2 regions of the Sessilibacter sp. MAH3 genome follow, and region 2 is predicted to be linked to the other one. Evidence: predicted binding sites of a transcription regulator. Region 2 holds the regulator's gene; the other holds the start of a gene.
The links. The regulator sigma-54, encoded in region 2, starts transcription at its own class of promoters, with help from an activator protein. The targets are predictions, from matches to a motif close to TGGCACANNNNTTGCNNT.
Positions count from the first base shown of each region.

Region 1: a site for sigma-54 is predicted at 1,518-1,535, ahead of ACYQ2C_RS01555 (OpgD/OpgG family glucan biosynthesis protein). Genes of this name have one in related genera too.

Region 1 is NZ_BAAGIE010000001.1:382,283-387,254, forward strand. Features, by position in the region: gene ACYQ2C_RS01545 (hypothetical protein) at 334-459, shown strand; gene ACYQ2C_RS01550 (hypothetical protein) at 466-732, shown strand; gene ACYQ2C_RS01555 (OpgD/OpgG family glucan biosynthesis protein) at 1,775-3,613, shown strand; gene mdoH (glucans biosynthesis glucosyltransferase MdoH) at 3,600-4,972, shown strand, end outside.
Region 2 is NZ_BAAGIE010000008.1:72,342-77,313, reverse strand. Features, by position in the region: gene rapZ (RNase adapter RapZ) at 184-1,053, opposite strand; gene ptsN (PTS IIA-like nitrogen regulatory protein PtsN) at 1,077-1,526, opposite strand; gene hpf (ribosome hibernation-promoting factor, HPF/YfiA family) at 1,529-1,819, opposite strand; gene ACYQ2C_RS06840 (RNA polymerase factor sigma-54) at 1,918-3,525, opposite strand; gene lptB (LPS export ABC transporter ATP-binding protein) at 3,909-4,634, opposite strand; gene lptA (lipopolysaccharide transport periplasmic protein LptA) at 4,679-4,972, opposite strand, start outside.

The sequences.
Region 1 (4,972 bases), on a different contig from region 2:
TAGTATTAGGCAATTGGTTTTAATGTTGAACTGATATTAAATATTAGTGTTGCAGATATTTTTTAGTATTTGGTAAAAATAGGCAATAATTCAGGATAATTATTCTATCGACTCTTTAAGTTTAAACACTTTAATAAATAGGTAATTATGCGAATCGTTTATTCAAAAAATTCTAATTAATCCAGTTAAAGAGTTATTTATGTCTACCCAGTCACGCTTGAGCAGTGCAGTTCTACTTGCCATTGCGGGACTTGCGCAAGAGATAAGTATCAGTGATTAAATGGTGTATTCAGCGCGGTAATTTCTTAAGTTGTTTATTCTAACAACATTGTTGTGGATGATCATTTCGCGGCACACATTCCAGAAGCTATCAGTTTTGAAGAGGCTGCACCATTATTGTGTGCCAGTGTAACAACCCGTTCACCGCTTTTAAAACTTGACGTAAAACCCAGTGCGTAAGTCGGTGTGACCGGAATAGGCGGCTTGGGTCATTTGGCGGTTACATTGGCAGTATTCAAAGGCATCGATGTTGTGGCGTTCTCCACAAGCCAAGATAAAGTTGAAGATATTTTGTCGTTTGGCGCCAAAGATGTCGTTGTCGTTGTCGTTGTCGTTGTCGTTGTCGTTGTCGTTGTCGTTGTCGTTGTCGTTGTCGTTGAGGATGAAAAGTCTTTTGCAAAATATCACGCACAGCTTGACTGCATGATTTGTACATTACCGGTTGGTTATTGACACTTCGACTTTTTAACCTTTAGATATTTCGGATTAATGCTACTTCGGATTCATTGATTGTGCGCGTCTGAGCTGGTTGGTATTTCTTTAAAATTTAGTAAAAGCCTCACCTTATTAGGCAGGTTTTTACTGATTAAGCAAGTTCTTTGATGTTTAACTAAAGATCAACGGTAACCCTTTTGCTTACGCCGTTATAAAGTGATTCGATGGTTAACGGACGTAAGTCTTTTTGAAGATTTGTTCTTTTTTGTTGAGCTCCATGTGTTTGAGTTTAAATTGATGCGGTCTGCATAAAATACCCATTCGTTAATGGGTTTGATGGCGCCTCTGATTTTCTGCAAGCTCTTCGCCTATGCTCAAATTAGGCGATAATCAAATACCCGCTCTGGGTGATGAGTTCTTACCCAGACCGCATTGTTAATTTGTAAATTTTAGTAGTTTATATATGCGCTCTATAGCTTTATAACTTGCACTATGATAATAAGGCGCCCGCAACTTCTTGCGTCTGCTATACCTGTAAAACATCGATTTTTTCTGTTCTTGAGATCGGTATGTACCTTTTTATAGCAGTTTTTTCCTTAGACTATTGCTGCTTCATTCTATGTGTTTACTGTTGGCTGTATCCAAAAACGGAATGTTATTTAATGGTAACGAGTTAACTCGGCTTCCGTTTGGCTGAACTTTTTATTAGTTGTCTGATTAATAAAAATTAACAGTATTCTTAAGGATTTTTTCTAGAATTGTTTTTCAAATCACACTATCACCCCGGGTTACTTCATTTTAGTTGGCAGATCTTTTGCTCTAGAATATACGAGTGTTCCACTGGTGGGCAAAATTGGTGACTAGATCACACTCATTCATAAAAATTCCTAACAAAAAATAGGTTTGGCAGAGTTTCAAGAGCTCACTTACAAAGTGATTTGTAATTTTAACAAGGCTCTTGTTATCGAAAATGTACTTAAAGAAGAAGCACCTTCGTTGTTGCAAAAAAACATTTCGATACGGCACTCCTAGCTATCAATTAATTAAGTGAACACAAGGTATGAACAAACAGTGTTTGTGTAACAAGCGCTCATGGTTGGCGCTTGCAGTTTCAACGGTTGGATTTACTTCGGTATATGCGCAAGACGCAGCGAACGAGCAAACTGTTAAAGTAGCCGAGCCGAAAGCTCGCATTGAAGTTAGTGTGTCGCCGCAAACCAATGAGCCAACGAGCAATGCGGAGGCTTCTACTAAGCCCATTAATGAAGCGAATGATATTCCAGCTGTGGAGTCTGGTTCCGCTCCTGTCAGTACTTCCGCTGAGTCTGCTGTGCTGCCGGGACCTGTGTCTGCGCAAGATCAAAAAATTAAAGAACTAAAAAACGGCGATCGTCCAGACAGTCATCAAGTTTTATACGATCTCGTGGTAAATCGCGCACGTGATCTCGCCAGTAAGAGTTATGTGGCCGACGCCAATACCTTACCGGCGAGCTTAGATCAATTAAATTACCAGCAATATCGATCTATTCGCTATAACCCAGAAAAATCCATATGGAAAAATGAATCCGACTTTGAAATACAGTTATTTCATCCCGGCTTTTTATACAAACATCCTGTTGGCATCAATTTAGTTGATGAATATTCCGTTCATCAGCATTTAAATTTTGATCCACAATATTTTTTGTACGAGCGCGAAGCTGAAAATCTGACCTTAGATTCTAATAACGATGTAGGTTTTGCAGGTTTTAGAATTCATTACCCATTGAACTCTAAACAATACAAAGACGAAATTATTGTGTTTCAAGGCGCATCTTATTTTCGTCCAGTAGGCCCCGGACAAAATTACGGTATTTCTGCTAGAGGTTTAGCTGTTGATACGGGCGAGTTGAGCGGTGAAGAATTTCCAACGTTTAAAGAATTTTGGCTGAAAAAACCAAAGACAGAAAATTCGGATAACTCAGGTACTCCGTCGAACCAACTGCAAGTAGTGGCTTTGCTAGATAGCCCATCGGTTACAGGCGCCTATAAATTCACGATCCATCCCGAAGTGAATACCATTATTGACGTACGCTCGACTTTATTTTTTCGATCAGACATAAAAAAACTAGGTGTTGCGCCTTTAACCAGTATGTTTTTGTTTGGCGAGAATAAAACGCGTTTTTACGATGATTTTCGACCTGAAGTTCACGATTCTGACGGCTTACAAATTTTAACTCAAAACGGTGAGTGGATTTGGCGTCCGCTCAGAAACCCTAAGCAATTAGGAATAACCTCTTCGGGTTTAAATAACGTTCGCGGATTTGGTTTGGCACAACGTGATCGCGACAGTGAAAATTATTTAGACACAGAAGCCCATTACGAATACAGACCGAGTTTATGGATTGAACCCAAAGGCGATTGGGGCGAAGGCCGTGTGGAGTTGGTGGAAATTCCCACCAACAGCGAAACCAACGATAATATTGTTGCTTATTGGGTGCCTAAGCAACCGGTTAAAGCGGGCGAATCGATGGAATTTTCTTATCGGTTATCAACCTTTAATGAATTTCCCAAAAACTTTCAAAGTGCTTACGTCGAAAAAACGCGTATCGGTTGGGCGGCAATTCCAGGACAAGATAATCCACCGCCTAAGGCACATCGTCAATTTTTGGTGGACTTTGTTTTCCCAGAAACCAACCACCTCAATGCCGATTGGCCGGTTAATGTTAACCTGGAATTAAATGGCGGTAGTGCGAAAGATGTTAGCGTTAAAAAACTCCCTAACGAAAATCGTTGGCGGGTAATGTTTAAAGTCAGTCCTCAAAATCAAGACGCTATTGATATGCGATTAAATTTAATACTTCATGGTAAACGCGTCAGTGAAGTTTGGAACTATGTCTGGAGTCCAAATGCAATACAGTAAAAATACCATCGAATATGCACTTAAAAATTCCTCGGTAGCCGATCAAGACGCTCCTACGCGAACAACCTACAGTTTGCCTTTTAAGCGCACGCGCATGTTGGGGTTTTTTATTGCCGTGATCTTAACTTCAATCGCAGGTGTTGGCATGATGTTCGACATCTTGCGGGCAAACGGCACAACAGCACTCGAATTATGTTTGCTGGTTTTATTCAGTTTTTCTTTTATTTGGATTACAACAGCATTTTGGAGTGGTTTTGCAGGTTTTCTTGTAAAACTCTTTAAAATTGATCCGCTTACTCTTAAAAAGCAGGCCATTTTTAGTGATAGCAGTTCTGCAACAAGCTTAGAGTCGAATTTTTACGACGACAATCGTGCAAAGCTATTGCCTTCTGAGAACTTCAGAACAGCCGTTGTGATGCCGGTTTATAATGAAGATACCGTACGAGTTCTTGCCGGTTTTGAGACAACTCTGCGTTCGCTCGAAACAACGGGGCAACTCGGTAAGTTTGATTTCTTTTTATTAAGTGACACCCAAGACCCGAAAATTCGAGTTGCCGAGCTGCAAGCTTGGAAAATTTTAACCAAACGTTTAGGTGCGCTTTCAAAACATATTTTTTATCGTAATCGCGTTAAAAATACCGAAAAGAAAGTAGGTAATTTAAAGGACTTTTGCGAGCGTTGGGGCACCCAATACGAGGCTATGATTGTACTGGACGCCGACAGCATTATGACCGGTGATTGTATGGTTCGCATGGCCGCAGAATTAGAGAAAAATACCGGCGTTGGCTTAATTCAAACCGTTCCTATGCCTGTGCGCCAAACCACTTTTTTTGGTCGTTTTTTGCAGTTCGCCGCAGAGCTTTGCAGCCCTATGTTGGCCAGCGGTTTGGCTTTTTGGCAGACCGATAACGCCAACTATTGGGGACACAACGCAATCATTCGTGTCAATGCATTCATCGATTGTTGCGGATTACCGAGATTGCCAGGAAAAGCTCCCTTTGGTGGCGACATTTTAAGCCACGACTTTGTTGAAGCGGCGTTATTGCGCCGCGCTGGTTGGGACGTAATTTTATTGCCAGATCTAAAAGGCAGCTTCGAAGAAGTTCCTAGCAATATTTTAGATTACGCCACCCGCGACAGACGTTGGATTCAAGGTAATTTACAGCATCTCGCTTTATTAGGAATGCATCGCTCAACTTTGATGAGCAAGTGTCATTTTCTGTTTGGCGCGCTCGCCTATATCAGTTCATTAATATGGTTGGTAATGCTTGCCCTAAGTAGTGTTGATGCCATTGTTCGATCGGTTACCGAAACTCAATTTTTTACCGCCAGTTATCAATTGTTTCCCAACTGGCCAGT
Region 2 (4,972 bases):
ACTTAATCGCGATTTATGAAATTATTGTTGAGTTCTTTTGTTGTTATTATTGTATTTCGATGGCTAATAATAGAACGTTTATCGTTATTATTGTCGCTATTTTAGAAAATTATCGAAATTTTAAAAAAAGAATGCTCTCTGTAGTTTACCGCTATGACGGTTTACTACTATAACCGTACACGGCTATGACGTTTTTGAGCGATTCGGCACCGCCAGATCGCGATGGCGGACGAGTATATTTTCGAAATCTTCTTTTAATTGGTCGGCGAGCGCATTACAGACATATACAGAGCGATGTTGCCCACCGGTGCAACCGATAGCAATGGTTATGTAGCTGCGATTGCTTTTTTCGTATTCAGGTAACCATTGTTTTAAAAAGTTTTGTGTCGAATCGATCATAGCGTGAACCATTGATTGACTCTTTAAAAACTGTACAACTTCTGGATCATTACCCGTACAGCCGCGCAACTTGGGAATCCAAAATGGATTGGGTAAGCAGCGCACATCGAAGACTAGATCGGCATCAGCTGGCAACCCGCGTTTGAATCCGAAGGACTGAAACTGCACCGCCATGTGCGGTGCTCCTGAACCTGTCACCCATTTATGAACCAGATTTCGAAGGTCATGCACACTTAAATTACTGGTGTCTATAACTCGGCTTGCACGGGTTTGAATGGGTCTTAAAAGCTCAGACTCCGCCAAAATAGCGTCTTTCAGATCAACATTATCGGATGTTAGCGGATGTTTGCGGCGAGTCTCACTAAAACGCTGAATGAGAACATCGTCTCGGGCATCCAAAAAAATGATTTGTGTCTTGCGGCATAAACTCTCTAGCTGTGGAAACAAACTATCGAAAGCTTCTAACTCTTGTAGGTTACTGCGCGCATCAATGCTTACGGCGAATTGTTTGGACTGATCCGTTTGTGATGTGACCAAATACTTGAGCAGGGTAATTGGAAAGTTGTCGATACAAATCATTCCGGCGTCTTCCAGCGCACGTAAAGCACTGCTGATGCCTGAGCCTGATCTGCCGCTAACAATGACCAACTCCATTTTATGCTCCGCGAAACGAAAGATTACTGCTGGGTAATAACTTGGTACAACTCTTCATCACTTTTGCAGTTGCGCAATTTTTTTACCAGCTCGGTTTGGGACAAAACCTCAGCGATTTTCGCCAGAGTTTTAAGGTGGGAGTCATCCGCTTCCTCGGGGACTAGCAGCGTAAAGATCAGATCTACGGGCGCGTCATCGATGGCGTCAAAGTCCAATGGCGTATTAAGTTTAAATAACGCTCCCATGACGCCGGTACAGTTTTCCAGTCGGCAATGCGGAATCGCAATTCCTTGCCCGATTCCGGTCGAGCCGAGCCTTTCGCGGGCCATCAGGCGGCGAAAGAGCTCATCAGCGTCAAGAACTGGGAATCCTTTAGTAATGAATTGCGCGACATTTTCTAATGTTCGCTTTTTACTTGATCCCTCCAAGCCACATTTAACGCGGCTGGGAGTAAGAATGCTGGAGAGGTCCATAATCAACGGTGGCTGGTTGCTTTCTCTTTATGTTTGAGCAATTGCCGATCTAATTTTACGGCCATTTCATCGATGGCAATATACAGATCGTCAGATTCACTCTCGGCAAATATATCTTTGCCACTTATGTGTACGGAAGCTTCTGCTTTTTGTCTTTGTTTTTCAACCCTTAATACAACATTGATTGTAGTGATTTGCGGGTTGTGCTTGCCGAGTTTTTCAAATTTAGTTTCAACATAATTTCGAATAGAGTCGGTGACTTCGACGTGGTGCCCACTGATGCTAAGAGTCATTGTTATTCCTCATGTCAGAGTTAAGTCATTGATTACACAGGTTTTAAGCCCGTGTAATCGGGTATGAATTAGGGTCGAGATCACCGAGTCATGGTTGGTCAGACCAGTCTTTTACGTTCGTTCGAGGCTGGAATACCCAAGGATTCGCGATATTTCGCAATGGTTCTTCGGGCGACTTGAATGCCTTGATCTGCCAGTAACGCGGTAATTTTGCTGTCGCTTAAGGGTTTGCGAGCGTCTTCTGCGGCAACCAGCTTTTTGATAATGGCACGTATTGCGGTTGAAGAGCATTCGCCGCCATTGTCTGTGCTGACGTGGCTTGAGAAAAAGTATTTTAACTCAAAGATGCCTTGAGGCGTGTGCATGTATTTTTGCGTTGTTACCCGTGAAATTGTCGACTCATGCATGCCTACGTCTTCGGCAATGTCGTGAAGTACTAGAGGTTTCATGGATTCTGGGCCGAAATCTAAAAAGCCCTGTTGTTTTTCAACAATGCAGCTTGCAACCTTCAGTAGAGTCTCGTTGCGGCTTTGTAAACTTTTCAAGAACCAGCGTGCTTCTTGTAAATTATCTCGCAAGAAGGTGTTGTCTTCGCTGCTATCGGCACGCTTTACAAGACTGGCGTAATTGTTGTTGATGCGAATTTTAGGGGCTATTTCTGGGTTCAGCTCTACGATCCAGCGACCTTCTTGCTTGCTCACAAAAACATCGGGAACGATATAGCTGGTATCGCTGCTGCCGATAGTAGCGCCGGGATGAGGTGTTAATTCCTGAATTAAATCGATCGCAACTTTGAGTTCGGGCTCTTTAACGCGACATTTACGCATTAACTGTTTGTAGTCACGACTGCCAAGTAACGCTAGATGCTCTGCAACTACCGCCTTGGCGGTTTCCAGTCCGGGTGTTTCTTTGGCGTATTGATTGAGTTGTACCATCAAACATTCAGACAAATCGACGCTGCAAGAGCCGATAGGATCAAACAGTTGAAGTCGGTGTTGAACCGCAATCACTTCGTCTAGGCTTAGGTCTTCGTCTGTATCTGCGTCTGTATCTGCGTCTTCGTTTAGAGGTTCAGAAGCTTCAAGCTCACCGCTTTCTTGTTCGGCATCTTCGTCATTCTCACGCCAGTCACCGCGTAGGCCGTGAAAAATCTCCTCGATACTGCTTGAGAGCAAACCGCTGGGCTCTACCGAGTCTATGATTGCTAAAGCAATGGTTCGATCGGTTTCTGACATTGGAGTCAGATTCAATTGCCACAGTAAGTATTCTTGAAGGGTCTCGGTGTTGTCGATTTGGCTGTCGAAAAAGCTGTCGTCTCGTTCTACGGCTGATGACGAGGAAGAGTTGCTGCTGCCTTGGTAAATGTCGTCCCACTGGGTATCAACGGGTAAATCCTCGGGAATGTTTTCCTGCCATTCGCCTTCTTGGGCGTCGCCAGAATCGGATTCGGATGCGGTTGCGGTAACTTTTTCTTCGCTGAAGTTGTCGGAAATTTCGTTGGGTTGTTCGCTGTTGTCGCCGGACTCACCGCTATCAAGGTGAGAGTCATCGGATTCGCTAACTTCGAGCATGGGATTAGACTCAAGAGCTTCTTGAATCTCTTGTTGAAGATCGAGCGTTGAGAGTTGTAGCAGGCGAATGGCTTGCTGCAACTGAGGGGTCATCGTTAATTGTTGACCCATTTTTAGCTGTAATGATTGTTTCATAACTTGACACTACTTCCAAAAACGGTGTCAGAATCGGAGCTGATTCTGATCAAGCTTAGTGTCAGTGTAGACTTGAAAGGGGCGTTTTTGCAACAGCTATTAAGCAAAAAATATGCCCAACCTTGAATTCTCTTTAAATAAATGTTTTGAGGGAAAAAATAAAAGAACAGCGAGTGCTTTAGCGGAGGGGATTACTTGTTGATCACTTAACAGTAAGACCAATGTTCGCCTATTTCAACAGCAAGGTAAAGCGGTTTTTTAATGTCGCCTAAAATGTCTTTTGGGTGGTCTTGTAGGCTAAAAAAGAGTCTTTTTTTGGGTCCTTTGATAGGTGTTGAGGCTTTTGTTGTTTTATTGAGGGTCGGTTGAGGTGGCCGCTCAATTTAGAGCTTAAAGCCTTCACCCAAATAAGTGTCTCTGACTTTTTGATTGGATAAAACCGTCTCAGCGTCGCCTTCGGCAATGATAAACCCGCCGCCCACAATATAGGCTTTCTCGCAGATATCTAAGGTCTCGCGAACGTTGTGGTCGGTAATGAGTACGCCAATTCCTCGTGATTGAAGGTGTTCAATAATTTGCTTGATATCACCGACGGATTTTGGGTCCACGCCGGCAAAGGGTTCGTCAAGAAGGATAAAGCGTGGTTCTGTCGCTAGCGCGCGAGCAATTTCGACGCGACGACGTTCACCACCGGATAGGGCGATGCCTTGGCTGTCTTGTACGTGGGTGATGTGAAATTCTTCTAAAAGTTGTTGCGCTCGGTCTTTGCGATCTGTTGCAGATAAATCGGATCGAGTCTCTAAGATTGCTAAAATATTGTCTTTGACCGATAGCTTTCTAAATACCGATGCTTCTTGTGGGAGATAGCCAAGTCCGCGTCTGGCGCGGCCATGCATGGGAAGATTGGTAATGTCTTCGTTGTCGATCCAAACGCTGCCGTGATCGGCTTTAACAATTCCTGCAATCATGTAAAAACACGTGGTCTTTCCCGCACCATTTGGGCCGAGTAAGCCAACAACTTCTCCCGTTGACACAGAAAATGAAACGTCGGATACGATTTGTCTCGATCCGTAGCTTTTGGCCAAATTTTTAGCGCTCAGTCGACTCATAACTCTTAGTGCTGGTAGTGATTAATTGAAAGATTTAACAAGGTTTATTGGTTGGTGTTTGTGGTGTCTTTATTTTGAGGTTGAATAATCAACTTCACTCGATTCTCACCCGACGCTACGGCATAGGAGTCTTTAAGGTCGTAATCGATGGTATCGCTGTTGATTTTCGAGCCGTCGCCCTGATCAATTTGCGCATTTACGGACAGTTTGATTTTCTCATTGATGACAGAGTAGTGAATGCGTTTAGCTTCGGCTTTAACCGTGGGTTTGTCGATTTTGGGTTTTTGTTCAAGCGTTGCTGGATTTCCTGTCGCTGTAATACTTTCTACGCCTTCGGG